Regions from separate parts of the Mesorhizobium sp. M0478 genome, predicted to be linked through region 3. Evidence: predicted binding sites of a transcription regulator. Region 3 holds the regulator's gene; each other region holds the start of a gene.

Evidence for each region. The regulator PhoB, encoded in region 3, activates phosphate uptake and scavenging genes when phosphate is short. The targets are predictions, from matches to a motif close to TGTCATNNANCTGTCAT.
Region 1: a site for PhoB is predicted at 1,829-1,845, ahead of NKI64_RS11555 (esterase-like activity of phytase family protein). Genes of this name have one in related genera too.
Region 2: a site for PhoB is predicted at 2,274-2,290, ahead of NKI64_RS22725 (ceramide glucosyltransferase). Genes of this name have one in related genera too.
Region 4: a site for PhoB is predicted at 3,219-3,235, ahead of NKI64_RS19025 (PhoX family protein). Genes of this name have one in related genera too.

Annotation. Positions count from the first base shown of each region.
Region 1 is NZ_JAMYRH010000004.1:71,672-76,370, reverse strand. Features, by position in the region: gene NKI64_RS11560 (L,D-transpeptidase) at 1-178, shown strand, start outside; gene NKI64_RS11555 (esterase-like activity of phytase family protein) at 257-1,732, opposite strand; gene NKI64_RS11550 (LacI family DNA-binding transcriptional regulator) at 1,894-2,919, opposite strand; gene NKI64_RS11545 (Gfo/Idh/MocA family protein) at 3,114-4,145, shown strand; gene NKI64_RS11540 (sugar phosphate isomerase/epimerase family protein) at 4,142-4,699, shown strand, end outside.
Region 2 is NZ_JAMYRH010000010.1:118,856-123,554, reverse strand. Features, by position in the region: gene NKI64_RS22730 (O-succinylhomoserine sulfhydrylase) at 1-1,010, shown strand, start outside; gene NKI64_RS22725 (ceramide glucosyltransferase) at 1,022-2,173, opposite strand; gene apaG (Co2+/Mg2+ efflux facilitator ApaG/CorD) at 2,396-2,788, shown strand; gene NKI64_RS22715 (Hsp33 family molecular chaperone) at 2,975-4,006, opposite strand; gene argF (ornithine carbamoyltransferase) at 4,115-4,699, opposite strand, start outside.
Region 3 is NZ_JAMYRH010000001.1:386,330-391,028, forward strand. Features, by position in the region: gene xylF (D-xylose ABC transporter substrate-binding protein) at 1-535, opposite strand, end outside; gene NKI64_RS01860 (ROK family protein) at 802-2,037, shown strand; gene phoB (phosphate regulon transcriptional regulator PhoB) at 2,068-2,757, opposite strand; gene phoU (phosphate signaling complex protein PhoU) at 2,774-3,478, opposite strand; gene pstB (phosphate ABC transporter ATP-binding protein PstB) at 3,520-4,344, opposite strand; gene pstA (phosphate ABC transporter permease PstA) at 4,362-4,699, opposite strand, start outside.
Region 4 is NZ_JAMYRH010000007.1:285,699-290,397, reverse strand. Features, by position in the region: gene urtB (urea ABC transporter permease subunit UrtB) at 1-1,042, opposite strand, end outside; gene urtA (urea ABC transporter substrate-binding protein) at 1,155-2,465, opposite strand; gene NKI64_RS19030 (hypothetical protein) at 2,778-3,173, shown strand; gene NKI64_RS19025 (PhoX family protein) at 3,291-4,699, shown strand, end outside.

The DNA of each region.
Region 1 (4,699 bases), on a different contig from region 3:
GGGCTGCGTGCGCTTCATGAACCAGGACATCATCGACCTCTACAGCCGGGTCAACGGCGTAGCCCAGGTCTATGTGCGCCCGAACCTGTCGGCCGCGGGCAAGATCATGGCTGTGTCGAGCCGGACCGCCGAGCCGATCGATGCCGGCGTGCCAAGGGATGCGGAGATTTTGAAATAGGTGCCTTCACGGCATCGCTGATCGCCGACAGACGGTTAGAGGCGGACGCGCCGGGCGCGTCCGCCTTTCCGTATACGGCTACTTGTTGGCGAGGCCCGGAAGCGTGACCTGATAGACCAGGAACATGGTGTCGACATCGGCGCCGTCGTCGGCCTTGTAGGGCGCGCCGACCTGAAAACCGTCTTGGGTGAGAAAGTCGTTATCGTTGCCGACGAACAGGAAATAGTCGTCGGGCAGCGCCGGATCGAGCAGGCTGACCACAGACATTGCTTCCCACTTCTCCGAGAGATTGTTCTTGTCGTTCGGCTTGCCGTCATGCAGGCCGAAACGGCCGAGTTCCTTGTTGTCGTTGATGTCGATGAACGGCGTCAGCTTGGCCGGCGTCACCGAGGGGTCGAGCACGCCCTTGGGCGCCAGCGGCTTGTCGGCGGCATCGAAGGCGCCGCCGGCAATGTCGGTGGCGCCAGAGACGTCGACGACGAAAATCTGGCGCAGCAGCGAAGTATCGCCCTTCACCCCCTGGCCGTTTCCGCTGTCGCGCGCCAGCATCAGGAAGGTCTTGTCGGACAGCGCCACGATTTCGCTCTGCGCGGCGACCTTGGTCTTGTCCTTGGCGTCCTTGAACACCGGCAGCGGCACGGCATATTCATGCACCAGCTTGAGATGGGCCGGGTCGGAGGCGTCGTAGACCAGCGCGCGGGTGTTCTGGCGCGTCGCGGGCGAATCGCCGCCATCCTGGCGGGGCGCCGACTGCAGCACAGTGATCAGCGACTTGCCGTCCGGCGTCAGCGCCATGCCTTCGAGGCCTTGATTGTTCTGGCGGCCGGTTTCGGGATCCTTCGGATCGGGTTCGGCTGCACCGGGGCCCGGATTGTCGGAGGCGAAGTTCGGCGCGCCCTTGCGCATCGGCACCAAAGCGGCGGGCGGCTGCGTTGCCGACAACAGATGGCCGTCGGCCGAGAAGCGGTAGATGTTGGGGCCGTATTCGTCAGAGATGAACATGGTGCCGTCGGGCAGCCGCGCGATCGCCTCATTGTCGAGCGCCAGCTTGCCATTGGCCTCGGGCAGGATCGGCAGGTCGCCATTGGCCGCGCGCACGCCGTTGAGCGGATCGAGGCCGGTGGCGTCAGCGCCCTTGTCGTCGGTGAGGAGCAGGGAATCGGCAAGCGTCGCCTTGACGCCTGTCTGTTCCTGGCCGGAGGTGGGCGTGGCGCCTAGTGCGGCCGGCGTGAACTCGATGCGAATAGTGTTGAGGCGCGGCCGGTAGTCGGTGGTGCCGACGACATTGTAGCCGCGGTCGGGCAGCAACCAGAGCGAGCCCTTGTAGCCGTCCGCGCCACGGGTCCAGCTTGCGGCGTCGATCGACATGCCGGAGCCGGAGCCGAAGGTCTCGCCGAACTTGTCCTTCTGATCGGCCGGGATGCGGCCGACGCCGACCAGGCCCTTGTTGACGAAGCCACCAACGGTGGCTGTGCTGTCGGCAAGGGCAGGGGTCAGGGCGGTAAACAGCGCCAGCGCGGCGCCGAGCGACACGGTTCGGTGCGAGATTTTCATGGAGATCCTCTTTGTGACAAGCCTTGAGCGGCGCAAAGGGGCCACCGCATCGCATCGACGATGTCGCCCTCTCGCAAAGCGGTCTAGGACGCGAACATGATACTTGCGTGACAGAGCGGGCCTCTTCCTTCTCCCTTGTGGGAGAAGGGAGAGACGCACTATCAATCGCTGTCGCGCGCGATCAGCTCCAGCGGCCAGACTTCGCGGATGATGCGCGGACCTTCCGGGCCGGCAAAGGCGGGAAGCGAGGCCAGCAGCATTTCGGCCAGCCGCCGGCCCATCGGCTCCAGCGACGGACGGAAGGCGGTCAGCGCCGGTGAAAAGTAGCGGCAGAGCGGCGTGTCGACGATGACGATCACCGCGATGTCGTGGCCGGGCCTGATGCCCATCTCGGCCAGTGCCTTGCAGCCGCCGAGCGCCATTGCGTCATTGTTGAAGATGATGGCTGTGGGCCGGTCCTTGGAGAGCATCACGCGCGGCGTCACCTGGTAGCCTCCGGCCTCGTTGATGAAGCCGTCGGCGATCAGGCCGGGGTCGACTTCGATGCCATGCCGCTCCAGCGCCTTGCGGTAGCCGTCGAGGAACAGGTAGCCGAAGTTGAGATCAAGCGAAGGGCGGATGGCGGCAATGCGGCGGTGGCCGCGCGCGACCAGCCGGTCGACGGCTTCATCACCCGCCCTCTCGAAATCTATATCGAGCGAAGGATAGGTGTCGTCGCCGGATTGACTTCGGCCAAGCGTGGCGAAGGGAAAGCCGGCCTTGCTGAGATAGTCGATCCGATCGTCTTCCCGCCGTGTATTGGCCAACACGACCGCGTCGGCCCGGCGCGTCTCAACCACGCGGCGCAGCCTCTCCTGCTGATATTGGCCGGGCTCGCCCATGACGACCATCAGATCCAGGTCATCCTCGGCCAGTCGGCCCTGCAGACCGATCAGGAACGGGATGAAGAACGGTTCGCCATATTGCTGGTCGCCCGGATGCGGCTGCAGCATGAAGGCGATCGAATGGGTGGTGCCTTGCCGCAGGCTGCGGCCGGACTGGTTGGGCGAATAGTTCAATTGCTTGGCGGCGGCGAGCACGCGCTGGCGGGTGTCGGCATTGACGTCGGCGCGGCCGTTCAACGCCCGCGACACGGTGCCGATCGAAATGTTCAGGTGACGCGCTAGGTCATGGATACTGGACGCCAAGGACAGTTCTCCCCCTGTCTTGGCTAGCACCGGCTGCCGCCCAGGCCAAGGCTTCGGGATGATTTTCGCTGACAGCCGATTGACATTCTACGCCATCGGGTGTGTTCTCGTAAACGTTTACGGAGAAACGTTTACGGTGATGCCGGAAATGCCGTGACATTCGGTCTGGAGGGACCGGACGGGAGGAATGCCGGATGATGAATGCCGTCCTCGTCGGCTGTGGTGCGATGAGCAAGGCCTGGCTCGATGCCGCGAGGCAGATCGACGGGCTGGCCATTGTCGGCCTTGTCGATCTCGACGCCGAACGGGCGAAGGCGAGGGCGCACGAATACGGGCTCGACGGCGCGGTAATCGGCACCAGCCTCGACGCGGTGCTCGACCAGACCAGGCCCGACGCGGTGTTCGATGTCGTGGTTCCAGCCGCCCGGCGTGATGTCGCCTTTGCCGCCTTTGCCCATAATTGCCATCTGCTGACGGAAAAGCCGCTGGCCGATACTCCGGAAAATGCGCGCGCCATCGTCGATGCGGCGCGTAACGCGGGGCGCGTCCATGCGGTCGTGCAGAACCGCCGCTATGTCGCCAATGTCCGGCGCATAAGGCGCTTTCTCGACTCCGGCGCCATCGGCAAGCCAACCAGCATCCATGCCGACTTCTTCGTCGCGCCGCATTTCGGCGGCTTTCGCGAGGAGATGGCGCATGTGCTCTTGCTCGACATGGCGATCCACACATTCGACGCCGCCCGCTACATGGTCGCAGGCGATCCCGCCGGCGTCTATTGCCAGGAATGGGATCCGGCGAATTCCTGGTACCGGCAGGGCTCGTCGGCCAGCGCTATCTTCGATCTCGGCGGCGGCAAGCGCTTCACCTATGCAGGCTCCTGGTGCGCGGCGGGCTTCCGCACCAGTTGGGAGAGCACATGGCGCATCGTCGCCGAGCACGGCAGCCTGCTCTGGGACGGCGAGGACGGACTGAAGGCCGAGGTTGTGTTGTCGGTCCGCGACGGCCTGTTCGACCTGACCCAGCCCATCACAGTACCGCCGCTCGATTCCGCCGACCGCGTCGGCGGTCATCTCGGCATCATCAAGGATTTCATGCACGCCATCGAGACCGGCAGCGAGCCGGAAACCCGTGGCAGCGACAACATCAAAAGCCTGGCCATGGTTTTTGGCGCCATCGAAAGCGCCGAGACCGGACGGCGCGTCGCAATCACACAGGAAGCATCATGATGCCAAACCCGCTTCTCGACATCCGGATCGGCACCATGGTGCGGGCCAATCTCGAAGACCCGGCCGCCTACATCAAAGAGATTCTGCCGCTCGGCTTCGAGAGCATCCAGCCCTTCTTCTGGCAGACGCTGGGCGGCAAGGATTTGGCGCGGCTCGCCGGTGAGATTGGCGAGGCGATCGGCGATGCCGATGTCGCCGTGTCGTCGATCGGCGTGTTCGGCAATCCGCTGGAGGATGGCGAGGTCGATCGCGGCGTGCTCGCGGCCTGGGAAACCGTCATCGACAATGCGCATCTGTTCGGCGCTTCGATCGTCAGCGGCTTCACCGGACGTCTGCGTGGCAAGAAGCTGACAGACAGCCTGCCGCGCTTCCGTGAGGTTTGGGGTCCGCTGGCCAGGCGCGCCGCAGACAAGGGCGTGCGCATTGCCTTCGAAAATTGCGCCATGGATGGCAACTGGGCGGCCGGCGACTGGAACATCGCCCACAATCCGGACGCCTGGGAGCTGATGTTCAACGAATTGCCCGACGAGAACCTCGGCCTGGAATGGGAGCCC
Region 2 (4,699 bases), on a different contig from region 3:
ATGCCAACCCTACCGTCGACATGTTCGAAAAGCGCATGTGCGCGCTGGAGGGTGCCGAAGATGCGCGCGCCACGGCGTCCGGCATGGCGGCGGTGACGGCAGCGCTCCTGTGCAGCGCAAAGGCCGGCGACCATATCGTTGCGGCGCGCGCGCTGTTCGGCTCCTGCCGCTGGGTGGTGGAGACGCTGGCGCCGAAATACGGCATCGAGGCAACGCTGGTCGACGGCACCGACATCGCCAACTGGGAAAAGGCGGTGCGGCCGAACACGAAACTGTTCTTCCTGGAAAGCCCGACCAATCCGACGCTGGAAGTGGTCGACATCGCAGCGGTGGCGGCGCTCGCCACCTCGATCGGCGCCAGGCTGATCGTCGACAATGTCTTTGCCACGCCCTTGCAGCAGAAGCCCTTGCAGCTCGGCGCCCATATCGTCGTCTACTCCGCGACCAAGCACATTGACGGCCAGGGACGCTGTCTCGGCGGCATCATCCTGTCGGACAAGAAATGGATCGACGAGAATTTGCACGACTATTTCCGCCACACCGGCCCGAGCCTGTCGCCGTTCAACGCCTGGACGCTGCTCAAGGGCCTGGAGACGCTGCCGGTTCGGGTGCGCCAGCAGACGGAAAGCGCGGCCAAGATCGCGGATTTCCTGGCAGGACGGCCGGAAATCGCCCGCGTCATCTATCCCGGCCGCGCCGACCACCCGCAGGCCGACATCGTCAAGAAGCAGATGACGGGCGGATCGACGCTGATCTGCCTCGACGTCAAGGGCGGCAAGCAGGCGGCCTTCGCCTTGCAGAACGCGCTCGACATCGTGCTGATCTCCAACAATCTCGGCGACGCCAAGAGCCTGATCACCCATCCGGCGACCACCACGCACAAGAACCTCAGCGACGAAGCTCGCGCCGAGCTTGGCATCGGGCCGGGAACGCTCAGGCTGTCGGTCGGTCTTGAGGATACGGACGATCTGCTGGAGGACGTTGCGCAGGCGCTGAAGGCAGCCGGATAGGCCGCGAGGCGTCACGCTCCCGACGAAACCTCTTCCAGTTCGGCCGTCTTGGTGCCGATGGTCATGGTGTTGCCGCGCCAGTCGACGGCGCCGCTCAGCCAGCCGCGCGCCCAGATGGCGGGAAGCATCATGTCGCGGACCATCATCGCCGGGACCATGCGCAGCGACAGATGCCAGCCCTTGGCCGCGGCCAGCGCGCATTCGGGAATGTAGGCCGCCGTCAGCACGGCCATCACCGTGGCCGGCAGGCTGATGCCGGCACTTGCGGCCGCCACCAGCGCCAACGCCAACGGCACGGCGACGCCGGTCAGGATCTCGGGTGCGAAAAACAGTGGGAAGGTGACGCGGCGCAACCGCGCCCAGCGCGCCTGGCGCGACCAGATGTCGGCAAGTCGGCGCTGCCCCAGTGGTTGCTCGAAAGGCGAGGCAACGAGATTGACGTGCAGGCCCAGTCCGTTGACCAGCTTGGTTGCAGCAGCATCCTCGGCGATCTCGGCGGCCAGCGCGCGGATACCGCCATTGGTATCGAGCATCGGCTTGTTCCACAGCATGCTCTTGCCCTGGGCAAAGCCGAGACCGAGCGCCTCGCCGGCATATTGCCAGCGCGCCTGCAGCGTGTTGAGGAACGCGCATTCGACCTCGGCCCAAAAGCCATCCGGCCGAGAGCCGATCGGCGTCGAGCAGATAAGCCCGGTATTGGTCCGCCAGGCCGCCATCAGGTGCTGGACGTAATCCCTTGGCATCAGCACGTTGGAATCCGCCAGAATAACCCAATGATAGCGCGCCGCTTCCCAGCCCTTGACGCAGTTGTTGAGCTTCGGGTTGCTGCTGACGCGGTCGTCGCCGATCAGCAGCCGGGCCGGCACGTTGGGAAACAGGACGATCGCCCTGTTTATCAGTTTGACGACGGGATCGTCGGCGTGAGCGACGCAGAAGATCAGTTCGTAGCGCGGCCAGTCGAGCGAGAAGGCTCGCTGCAGCGTCTCTTGTGTGAACGGCTCCACGCCGCGCGACGGCACGACGATCGAGACCGGTGGCTGCTCGCCGGACGGCGGAGGGATAAGGCGACGCGCTTGCAGTTTCGACGAAGCAAGCAGGATGCTGGCGAGATTGGAAAGAAGCAAAGCGGAGGAAGCGAAGGCGGCTGTGAGAGCTGGTTCCATCGAGATCTGGTCACTCCGGAAAGGCCGCTCGCGGCTGCTTTGTCAGTCGACAGATGGGCCTTGAGTCGCCGGCAAGGTTTGCGCACACCAACATTGTCATGTGTCACTTAAATGACATTGTTTGTCGGCACCTGCGCTTTGAGGCTGGCAGGACATGCCGCTCTGCGCGTATCAAACCGCATGGCGCGACAAATGTTCCTTGCCGCGCAACCGGAGCAGCCCATGTATCGCGCCGTCACGCGCAACATCGAAGTGCAGGTCAGACCGTTCTACCTGGAGGACCGCTCGGACCCGGCGGAGAACCGCTATGTCTGGGGCTACCAGGTGACGATCGACAACCAGTCGGACGATTTCGTGCAGCTTATGTCGCGTTACTGGCACATCACCGACGGCAGCGGCCGGATCGAGGAAGTGCGCGGCGCCGGCGTGGTCGGCGACCAGCCTGAGCTCAATCCCGGCGACAGCTATCAATACACGTCAGGCTGCCCGCTCTCGACGCCCTCCGGCTTCATGGTCGGCCACTACACCATGCGCAACAAAAAGGGCGAGACGTTCGACGTCGCTATTCCCGCGTTTTCGCTGGATCTGCCGGGGACGCGGCGGACGGTGAATTAGGGGTTTTCTCCCCATCTCTATACGGGGAGAAATGCCCGGCAGTGCAACGAGGGGCGCCGCCGGACTCATGAGGTTATCTTCCACGCACATGACGTAGGCTATGCGCGGGCATTCACCAAAGTTCGCGCTGCCCCTCATCCGCCCTTCGGGCACCTTCTCCCCGTGAACGGGGAGAAGGAAGAGATGCTACTGAGCTGCAAACTCCGCCGGGTCGAAGTCGTACTGCTTCGAGCAGAACTCGCAGGCGACGTGGATGCCGCCATCTTCGGTGCTGTCCTTGATCTCCTGCGCGGAAAACCCCTCGAGGATGCCGCGTATCTTGTCCCTTGAGCAGGAACATTGGTCGGCGACCGGCACGCCGCCGAAGACGCGCACGCCATGTTCGTGGAACAGCCTGTAGAGCAGCCGCTCGGCGCCGATGGTCGGGTCGATCAGCTCGGTCGGCTCGATGGTGCCGAGCAGCGCCACCAGCTCGCGCCACGAATTGTCGGCCGGCTCCTGCGTCACGTCACGCGGATCGCCGTCGCCGCCCGAAATGTCGGGCACGCGCATGCGCTCGGGTGACTGCGGCAGGAACTGCGCCAGGATGCCGCCGGCGCGCCACTGCTCACGAGCGCCGCCGGGACCTGGCGTCAGAAGCTTGGCCACCGACAGCCTGAGGTCGGTCGGGATCTGCTCCGACTGGCGGAAATAGGTGCGCGCGGCGTCCTCCAGCGTCTCGCCGTCGAGCTGGACGATGCCCTGATAGCGCTGCGTGTGCGCGCCCTGGTCGATGGTCAGCGCCAAAACGCCGCTGCCCAGCAGCGTCTGCTGCGAGGTCTGGCCTGCGGCCACCAGGGCCTCCAGCCGGTCGGCGTCGAAACGCGCATAGGCGCGCAATGCCGAGGGCGTGGAGAAATCCGCGACCAGCATGTCGACCGGGCCGTCGGTGCGGGTCTGCAGGATGAACTTGCCTTCGAATTTGAGCGAGGTGCCGAGCAGCACCGTCAGCACACAGGCTTCCGCGAGCAGGCGGGCGACCGGCTCGGGATAGTCGTGACGGTTGAGGATGGCGTCGAGCATCGGCCCGAGCTGCACGGTGCGGCCGCGCACGTCGAGCGGGCCGACCTCGAAGGGTACGACATGATCGTCGCCGGCATAGCCGAACTCGCCGAGTTTGGGGTGATGTTCAGTCACTTGATGCGTTTCCAACATGACAAAGCTCCAGGGCGCGGCCATGCGGCCCGGAGGGGTGCATGCGTCCAAACGCGCTTGATTTGCGTGATGGGGCGCAAATAGGCATCGCGCCGCCCCGGATCAAGCGTTTTGAGAGCAAGCGCCTGGAGATCAAGCGCCCAGACACCAGGCCAAAACCGCCTTCTGGGCGTGGAGCCGGTTCTCGGCTTCGTCGAAGACCACCGAATGCGGACCGTCGATGACCTCGTCGGTGACTTCCTCGCCGCGATGCGCCGGCAGGCAGTGCATGAACAGGGCGTCGGGCTTGGCCCTCGCCATCAGCGCCGCATTGACCTGATAGGGCGAGAAGACATTGTGGCCGCGGGCGCGGTGTTCCTGGCCCATCGACACCCAGCAGTCGGTGACGATGCAGTCGGCTTGGTCGACGGCTTCCTCGGGCGAGCGGGTGAAGTGCAGCTTGCCGCCATTGCTCTTCGACCAGTCGATATGCTTTTGCGCCGGCTCGCTGCCTTCCGGCACGGCGACATTGAGGTTGAAGCGGAACCGCGCCGAAGCTTCGAGCAGCGAATGCAGCACGTTGTTGCCGTCGCCGGTCCAGGCGATGGTCTTGCCGGCAACCGCACCGCGATGCTCTTCGAAGGTCATGATGTCGGCCATCAGCTGACAGGGATGAGTGTCGTCGGTCAGCCCGTTGATGACCGGAATCGTGGCATTCTCGGTCAGCTCGAGCAGCCG
Region 3 (4,699 bases):
CCGAGTCGATGGCTTCCTTGAGCACTTCCATCGAGCCCGAGAACAGGAAATCGGCATTCGGATCCGAGCCCGAGCCCTTGATGAAGACATAGTTGCCTTCGGGCTTCGCCTTGAACACTTCGCGGGCCTGCATGCGGCCGACTTCCTTGTTGTCGAAGGTCAGGTAGAAGACGTCCTTGTTCTCGATCAGGCGATCATAGCCGACGACCGGAATGCCTTCGTCCAGCGCCTTCTGCACCGCCGGGCCGATGGCCGAGGCGTCCTGCGCCAGGATGATCAGCGAGTTGGCGCCCTGCGAGATCAGGCTTTCGACGTCGGTCAGCTGCTTGCCGGGATTGGACTGCGCGTCGGCCGAAATGTACTTGTCGCCGGCGGCTTCGATCGCCGTTTTCATCGCCGCCTCGTCGGTCTTCCAGCGCTCTTCCTGGAAGTTCGACCACGACACGCCGATGACCTTGTCCTTCGCCTGCGCGACCGACATCAGCGCCAGCGACATGGCGACACCCGCCAGCATGGCGGCTGCAAATCTGTTCATTATAACCCTCCCTGCGCCGCCCACGGCGCGACAAAACCGGCCCGAAGGCCTGCACAAAGAGGCTCCATTTTTTCGAGCCTCGAAAAAATACTGGTTCAATGATAAGGCACTGTCAACATCGATTATGATGGATTCTGATGGCGTTGCCGAATTTTTTCGAGCTCCGCAATAAACAATGACAGGGCTGCCGGCGTCTGCCAATATTTGGCTGGTGCCGTCGAACGCCTTCACTATCATGAGGCGCGAGGAGGCCGGGAGGAAAACAAATGTCGGTTGGGATCCGCCACGACGATCTGCGCCGTCGCAACCGTGCGATGGTGATTTCGGCCGTGCGCCGGGCCGGCCAGCCGTCGCGGACCGAGATTGCGGCGACCACCGGCCTCAGCCATTCGACGATATCGGCAATCTCGTCTGATCTAATTCAAGAAGGCATCCTGATTGAAGGCAAGCCTGGCGAGACCGGCTCGCTGAAACGCGGCCGGCCGCAGGTCGGCCTTGGCCTCAACCCGGAAGCGGCGGCGGTCATGACCGTGGTGCTGTCGCTCAATTTCCTGTCCGTCACCGTCATCGACTATGCCGGCCACGTCGTCGCCGAGGAACAGCGCCGGCTGGACACGCTGACCAAGCCGCGCGACGAGCTGATTGGCGAATGCGTAGCAATCGTCCGGCGGCGGCTTGAGGATCCCGACCTCGATGTCCAGAGCATCGCCCGCATTGCCATGGGCATCCAGGGCATCACCGATTCGCAGGCGCGGGCCATGCTGTGGTCGCCAATCACGCCACTGACCGACATTGCCTTCGCCGACATGTTGGAAGCGGAATTCGGCATTCCTGCCACCATGGAGAACGACTGCAATATGATGGCGGTGGCCCTGCAATGGCGCCAGCCCGAGCGCTACCGCGACAATTTCATCGCGATCCTCTTGTCGCACGGCATCGGCATGGGGCTGGTGCTGAAAGGCGAACTGTTCACCGGCACCCATTCCTCGGGCGGCGAGTTCGGCCACATGATCCACCGTCCGGGCGGCGCGCTCTGCCGCTGCGGGCGGCGCGGCTGCGTCGAGGCCTATGCCGGAAACTACGCCATCTGGCGCAGCGCCAAAATGATGAGCGAAGATGCCGAGCCGGTCGATATCGGCGACGCTGATATGCGCGCACTCGCCGCGCGCGCCCGCGAAACCGATGGCCCGGAGCGCGAAGCCTATCGCAAGGCCGGTGAGGCGCTCGGCTTCGGCCTCGGCAGCCTGTTTGCACTGATCGATCCGGCACCCGTCGCCATGGTCGGCGTCAGCGCCGCCGCCTTCGACTTGATCGAACCGGCATTGCGCGAAGCGATCGCCCAGACCGCCGGCGGCCAGCACTCGAAATCGATCTCCTTCGACACCGAGCCCAACGAGCTGCCGCTGATCCGCGAAGGCTGTGCCATGCGCGCGCTCGGCTTCGTCGATCAGGAGATTTTCGCGCCGGGCATTCAGGCCAAATCCGGCAAGCATGTCGCCTGAATGGCCGGCAACGGCGCGACGCGCAGCATCCTAGTCTTCCCTGATCGCGTAGCCGGCGCCGCGAATGGTACGGATGACATCCGGCATGCGGCCGTTGTTGACCGCTTTGCGTAAGCGCCCGACATGGACGTCGACGGTTCGCTCGTCGATGTAGATCGTCTCGCCCCAGACATTGTCGAGCAGCTGGCTGCGCGAGAACACGCGGCCGGGATGGCGCATCATGAATTCGAGCAGCCGGAACTCGGTCGGTCCGAGCCTGATCTCGCTCTTCTTGCGGTAGACACGGTGCGACTCGCGGTCGAGCACGATGTCGCCGACCTTGAGCACGCTGGACAGCACTTCCGGCTTGGCCCGGCGCAGCAGCGCCTTCACGCGCGCCATGAACTCCGGCGTCGAGAATGGCTTGACCAGATAGTCGTCGGCACCGGTGGACAGGCCGCGCACGCGATCGCTTTCCTCACCGCGCGCGGTCAGCATGATGATCGGCAGCCGCTCGGTTTCGGGCCGCACTCTAAGCCGCCGACAGAGCTCGATGCCGGAAACAGCGGGCACCATCCAGTCGAGCACCAGGAGATCGGGCACGTTTTCCTGCAGGCGGATCTCGGCCTCGTCGCCGCGTGTCACCACCTCGACGTGATAGCCTTCGGATTCGAGGTTGTAGCGGAGGAGCACGCCTAGCGGCTCCTCGTCCTCCACGACCATGATGCGTGGCGCGATCATAGGCAGTTCACCCTCATCAGGCCGGCGTGGCCATCGCCGTCTCGTCCTGCTTCGGACGATTGGCGGGCAATTGCTGGCCGGTCAGCACATAATACGCATTTTCGGCGATGTTGGTGACATGATCGCCGATGCGCTCAAGATTCTTGGCGCAGAACAAGAGATGCGTGCAGGCGGTGATGTTGCGAGGGTCTTCCATCATGTAGGTCAAGAGCTCACGAAACACGGACGTGTATTTGACGTCGATGCGCTCGTCGTCATTCCTGAGTTTTGCAAGAGCTGCCGCATCGGTGGCGGCATATTCCTCGACGACGCCTTGCACCTGGATCAGCACCAGTTGCGCCATGGCATCGATGGAGTGCGAGAGGTCGCGCGGCGTGACGCTCAAGCCCACGGTGCCGACGCGTTTGGCGATGTTCTTGGCGAGATCGCCGATGCGCTCGAGGTCGCCGGCCATGCGGATCGAGCCGACCACGGCGCGCAGATCGTTGGCCATCGGCTGGCGCTTGGCGATCAGCGTGATGGCGCGGTCGTCCAGTTCGCGCTGGCGCGCATCCATGATGGCGTCGTCGGAAACGACACGCTGTGCCAGCGCATTGTCCGAATTGAGCAGCGCCCTGGTCGAGCCGCTGACCATCGAGCCTGCCAGATCGCCCATGTCGCGGATCAGCTTGCTGATCTGCCCGAGCTCTTCATCGAAGGAGGCGACGGTATGTTCACCCATGATCTTGGTCCTCGTGCCTGAAAATTCACCCGCCGGACGGCTCAGCCGAAGCGGCCGGTAATGTAGTCCTGGGTGCGCTTGTCGTCGGGGTTGGTGAACATCTTGTCGGTGGCGCCCTCCTCGACGAGATAGCCGAGATGGAACATCGCCGTGCGCTGCGACACGCGCGCCGCCTGCTGCATCGAGTGGGTGACGATGACGATCGTGTAGTTCTGGCGCAGTTCGTCGATCAGCTCCTCGACACGGGCGGTGGCGATCGGATCGAGCGCCGAGCAGGGCTCGTCCATCAGGATCACCTCCGGCGACACGGCGATGGCGCGCGCGATGCACAGGCGCTGCTGCTGGCCGCCGGACAGGCCGGTGCCGGGCTCCTGCAGGCGGTCCTTGACCTCGTTCCAGATCGCCGCCTTCTTCAGGCTCTGCTCGACGATCTGGTCCATGTCGGACTTGCGCTTGGCCAGCCCATGGATGCGCGGGCCGTAGGCGACGTTCTCGTAGATCGACTTCGGGAACGGGTTGGGTTTCTGGAACACCATGCCGACGCGGGCGCGCAGTTCGACGACATCGATGTTCTTGTCGTAGATGTCGTCTTCATCGAGCGTGATCTTGCCGGTCACCCGCGCCGAATCGATGGTGTCGTTCATGCGGTTGAGGCAGCGCAGGAAGGTCGACTTGCCGCAGCCGGACGGGCCGATCAGCGCCGTCACCTGGTTCTGGCGGACGTCGAGATTGACGTCGAACAACGCCTGCTTCTCGCCGTAGAAGACGCCGACCTTGTCGCCGCGCATCTTGATGACTTCGTTCGACTTGGCGTTCATTTTGTCGCCCACTGCATTCTCAAGGGACTGTTCGGTCATGATGTTCATACCAAATTGCCTTTTTTCTACCAGCGCCGCTCGAAGCGGCGCCGGAGCACGATCGCGGTGATGTTCATGGCCATGAGGAAGACGAGCAGGATGATGATGGCGCCGGACATGCGCTCGACAAAAGCGCGCTCAGCCTCGTTTGCCCACATATAGATCTGAACCGGCAGCGCGGTCGCCGGATCGAAAGGCGTCGTCGGATAATCGGCGACGAAAGCGACCATGCCGATCAAGAGCAGCGGTGCTGTCTCGCCGAGCGCACGCGCCAGGCCGATGATGGTGCCGGTAAGGATGCCTGGGGCGGCAAGCGGCAGGATGTGATGGAACACCATCTGCATCTTGGAGGCGCCGAGACCTA
Region 4 (4,699 bases), on a different contig from region 3:
AGACGCCCCAGGTTGCGAGCAGCGTTTCCAGCGGCCGGCCGTAGAGGAAACGGATGACGCCGCGCTCGATGATCAGGCCGACGGAAGCGGCAACCAGGAAGGCGAGCGGCAGCGCGATCACCAGCGACCAGTCGAACAGGCCGGGGAACGAGGTTCGGATCACCTGCTGGACGACGAAGGTGGTGTAGGCGCCGAGCATCACCATCTCGCCATGCGCCATGTTGATGACGCCCATGACGCCGAAGGTGATGGCGAGGCCGATGGCGGCCAGCAGCAGCACCGAGCCAAGCGAGATGCCGTACCATATGTTCTGGCCGGCATCCCACAGCGCCAGGCTCGAATTGATGCTGGCGATTGCCGCCGTCGCGGCATCCTTGACCGCGCCTTGCGCATTGGCCTCGACCGCGGTGAGCAGCGAGACCGCGTCGCGGTCGCCGCGCGCGCCGATCAGGGCAATGGCGGCAAGCTTGTCGGCCTCCGGCTTGTCGGAGACCAGCACCGATGCCGCGCGCGCCTGTTCGAACAATGCCTTGACCTTGGCGTCGGTCTCGGCGGCGATGGCTGCATCGAGCGGCTCGATATTGGCGGCATCGGGGGTCTTGAACATGGTGTCGGCGGCGGCGATGCGGACAGAAGGATCTTTCGCGCGCAACGTCAGCGTTCCCAGTGCATCTCGGATGACACGACGCAGCGTGTTGTTGACCTTGATCTTCGTGATGTCGGCCTTGGGGGCGTCGCCGGCTTTCTCGCCACTCAGCGGGTCGAGCAGCGTGACGCTGTCGGCGGCCTCACTGCCGACGAAGACGGCTGAATCGGCTTTACGGATGTAAAGGTTGCCTTCGGCGAGCGCTGCAAGCGGGCGCTCGACCAGCGGATCGCCGGTGGCGGCAAGTTCGCGCACGACGGCCTCAGTGGCGGCAAAGCCCGTGCCCGTGGCGAATTTGGCGACGATGGCGCGCAGATCGGCTTCGGCTGCGTTCGACGGCAATAGGCTTGCCACCAGGAACACCAGCATGAGGCCGAGAGTGCGCAACAGGATCATCCGTTCAGATACTCTTCTGTGGGGAAATTCCGCGTCCGGGCGGGCTGAAGCGCCCGGACGCTTGGCGGTACCGATCGTGGACGCGTCCACGATCGGTCGGCCCCGGGAGGGATCAGTTCGTGCCCTTGCCGCCGCATTTGCCGGTGGCAACGTTGAAGTTGCCGCAGGACAGAGGCGCGCGCCAATCCGAAATCAGGTCCTTGGAATCGGGCAGATAGTCGGACCATTCGTCGCCCATCACGAGGCCGGGCGTCTGCGACACGGTCTCGAACTGGCCGTCGGCCTGGATCTCGCCGATCAGCACCGGCTTGGTGATGTGATGGTTCGGCATCATGGTCGAATAGCCGCCGGTGAGGTTCGGCACGGACACGCCGACCATGGCGTCGATGACCTTGTCGGGATCGGTGGTGCCGGCCTTTTCGACCGCCTTCACCCACATGTTGAAGCCGATATAGTGAGCTTCCATCGGGTCGTTGGTGGTGCGCTTGTCATTCTTGATGAACTTGTGCCAGTCGGCGATGAACTTCTTGTTTTCGGGTGTGTCGACGCTCTCGAAATAGTTCCAGGCAGCGAGATGGCCGACCAGCGGCGCGGTATCGAGACCGGCCAGTTCTTCCTCACCGACCGAAAAGGCCATGACCGGGATGTCCTCGGCCTTGATGCCCTGGTTGCCGAGTTCCTTGTAGAACGGAACGTTGGCGTCGCCATTGACGGTCGAGACGACGGCGGTCTTCTTGCCGGCCGAGCCGAATTTCTTGATTGCGGAGACTTCGGTCTGCCAGTCGGAGAAGCCGAACGGCGTGTAGTTGACCATGATGTCTTCGGCGGCGACGCCCTTGGCCTTCAGATAGGCCTCGAGGATTTTGTTGGTGGTTCGGGGATAGACGTAGTCGGTGCCTTCCAGCACCCAGCGCTTCACCGAGCCACCGTCCTCGCTCATGAGATAATCGACAGCGGGAATCGCCTGCTGGTTCGGGGCGGCGCCGGTGTAGAACACGTTGCGCTCGCTTTCCTCGCCCTCATACTGGACGGGGTAGAACAGGATGTTGTCGAGTTCCGAGAACACCGGCAACACCGATTTGCGCGACACCGAGGTCCAGCAGCCGAACACGGCGGCGACCTTGTCCTTCGAGATCAGCTCGCGCGCCTTTTCGGCAAAGAGCGGCCAGTTGGAGGCCGGATCGACAACGACCGCCTCGAGCTTCTTGCCGAGCAGACCGCCCTTGGCATTCTGCTCTTCGATGAGCATCAGCATGGCGTCTTTCAGCGTCGTCTCCGAAATCGCCATGGTCCCCGATAGCGAATGCAGAATGCCGACCTTGATCGTGTCTTCGGCGGCCTGGGCCGGAGACGACATCGACAGGCCGGCGGCGACCACGCCGGCCGAAAACATTTTTGTTATTGTGGAGAAATTACCCCTCATACCGAAGACTCCCAAGCTGTTTGATTGCACCGCGATAATGCAATGCAACTGCCGTGCCAAACGCAAAGGCGCCGCTCACGAAGATGGAATAGCCGAGCGTTATCAGCCGGTTGGTATATTAGCCTCGAGAAAACAGTGGTAGCCGGCGAAAATTGATTGAGGCAAATTTGCGCAGCGCACATGGCTTTTGCCTAATTTTTGCCCAATTGAGACAAATGCCTAGTTTTTGATCTCCGGCCGTGTGTTCCGGGCTAACAATGTTGCGGTACCGCGCAAAAATAGGGCAAGCTCGCCCTTCAAAAGAGTGACGTCATGACATCTCGCACCTCATGCATTTCCGGCATCCTGCTGCTGATGGCAACGAGCGGCGCCGCGCGCGCCGATTTCAGCGAGGGCAAGCTTCCGGACGGCACCTATCATTGCGAGGTCTATTTGCTCGGCGCCTTCCTCAACCTCGGCGACATCACTATCAAGGGCAATGTCTATAGTGGTCCGGTGACATTCGGCACCGCGACGCAAGGCTACAACTATCAGATGAATGCCAATGGCGAGATCACCTGGCTCGGGCCGCTGGGCGGCTATACCACCGGTGGCAACTCCGTCTCCATGACACAGGCAACACTGGACGGCGAGACCGCCCCGTCATTCGACATCATTCTGAAGCAGCCCGACGGCGCCTTCACCGCCTCGACCTGCACCAAGGGCTGAGCGATGCGTAGTGCCGCGCCCAGTTGCGGCAAAACCTTCCTCTTATGTCATGTGAATGTTGCCTAGGCAGACTAGGGCAACGGTGCGCCGTAACATCCACCCTGAGAGGCAGACACCATGGCCAATGCACCGTCTTCATCCTCCCCCGTCATCCGCGAAATCATTGCCGAGCGCGTCTCGCGCCGGTCTCTTTTGAAAGGCAGCCTCGCCTCCGGCGCGCTGATTGCCGGCGGCAGCTTTGTCGGCTCCTTGTTTGCCGGCGAAACGCATGCCGCCACAGCGCAGTCGACGCTCGGCTTTCCCGAGCTGAAACGGGTCTACGGCAAGACCCATGCCGCCGCCGAAGGCTATGAGACGACCATCGTCGCGCGCTGGGGCGACCCGCTTGCAGCCGGCCTCGCCGAATTCGACGGCAACAAGGTCGCGGCGGAGGAACAGGAAAAGCGCTTCGGCTACAATTGCGACTACATCGCCTTCATGCCGCTGCCCAAGGGCACGGTGAATTCCGATCATGGCCTGCTCTGCGTCAACAACGAATACATCTCGCCCAATGTGATGTTTCCGGGGATGACCGAGGGCGATGCCGGCAAGACGATGACCAGGGAACAGGTCGATCTCGGCATGGCCGCGATGGGCCATTCGATCGTCGAGGTGCAATTGAAGGACGGCAAGTGGGCAAGCGTGGCGGACAGCCCGCTCAACCGCCGCATCACCGCCAACACCGAAATGACCGTTTCCGGACCGGTTGCCGGCCATGCGCTGATGAAAACTTCGGCCGACCCGACTGGCACGAAAGTGCTCGGCACCAGCTATAATTGCAGCGGCGGTTTCACCCCCTGGGGTACGGTGCTGACCTGCGAGGAAGGCGTGTCCGACATTTTCGGCGGCGACCCGAAAAAGGCGCCGACTGCCGACCTGCTCGACCGTTACGGCTTCGACGGCTCCGACATCTATGGCCGCGGCCGCTTCCATGACCGCTTCAACCTCGACAAGGAACCGAACGAGGCCAACCGCTTCGACTGGGTGGTCGAGATCGACCCTTACGATCCTCAGTCCAGGCCGGTGAAGCGCACGGCACTTGGCCGCATGTCGCATGAGGCCTCGACCGTGGTCCTCAACAAGGACGGCCGCGTTGTCGTCTATATGGGTGACGACGACTATTTCGAATATATGTACCGCTTCGTCTCGGCCAAGGCCTATGACAAGGCCAACCCGGCCTCCGGCGCCGATCTGCTCGACGATGGCGTGCTGTCGGTCGCCCGCTTCGATGCCGATGGCTCGATGACGTGGCTGCCGTTGGTGCACGGCCAGGGCAAGCTTACCGTCGAGAACGGTTTTGCCGACCAGGCCGAGGTGCTGTTGAAGACGCGGTTTGCGGCAGATGCGCTCGGCGCCACGCCGATGGACCGGCCCGAGGACATCGAGACCAATCCGGTGACCGGCCGCGTCTATGCGGTGATGACCAAGAACAAGAAGCGCGACCAGTCAAAGGTCAATCCGGCCAACACGCGGCCGGAAAATCTCTG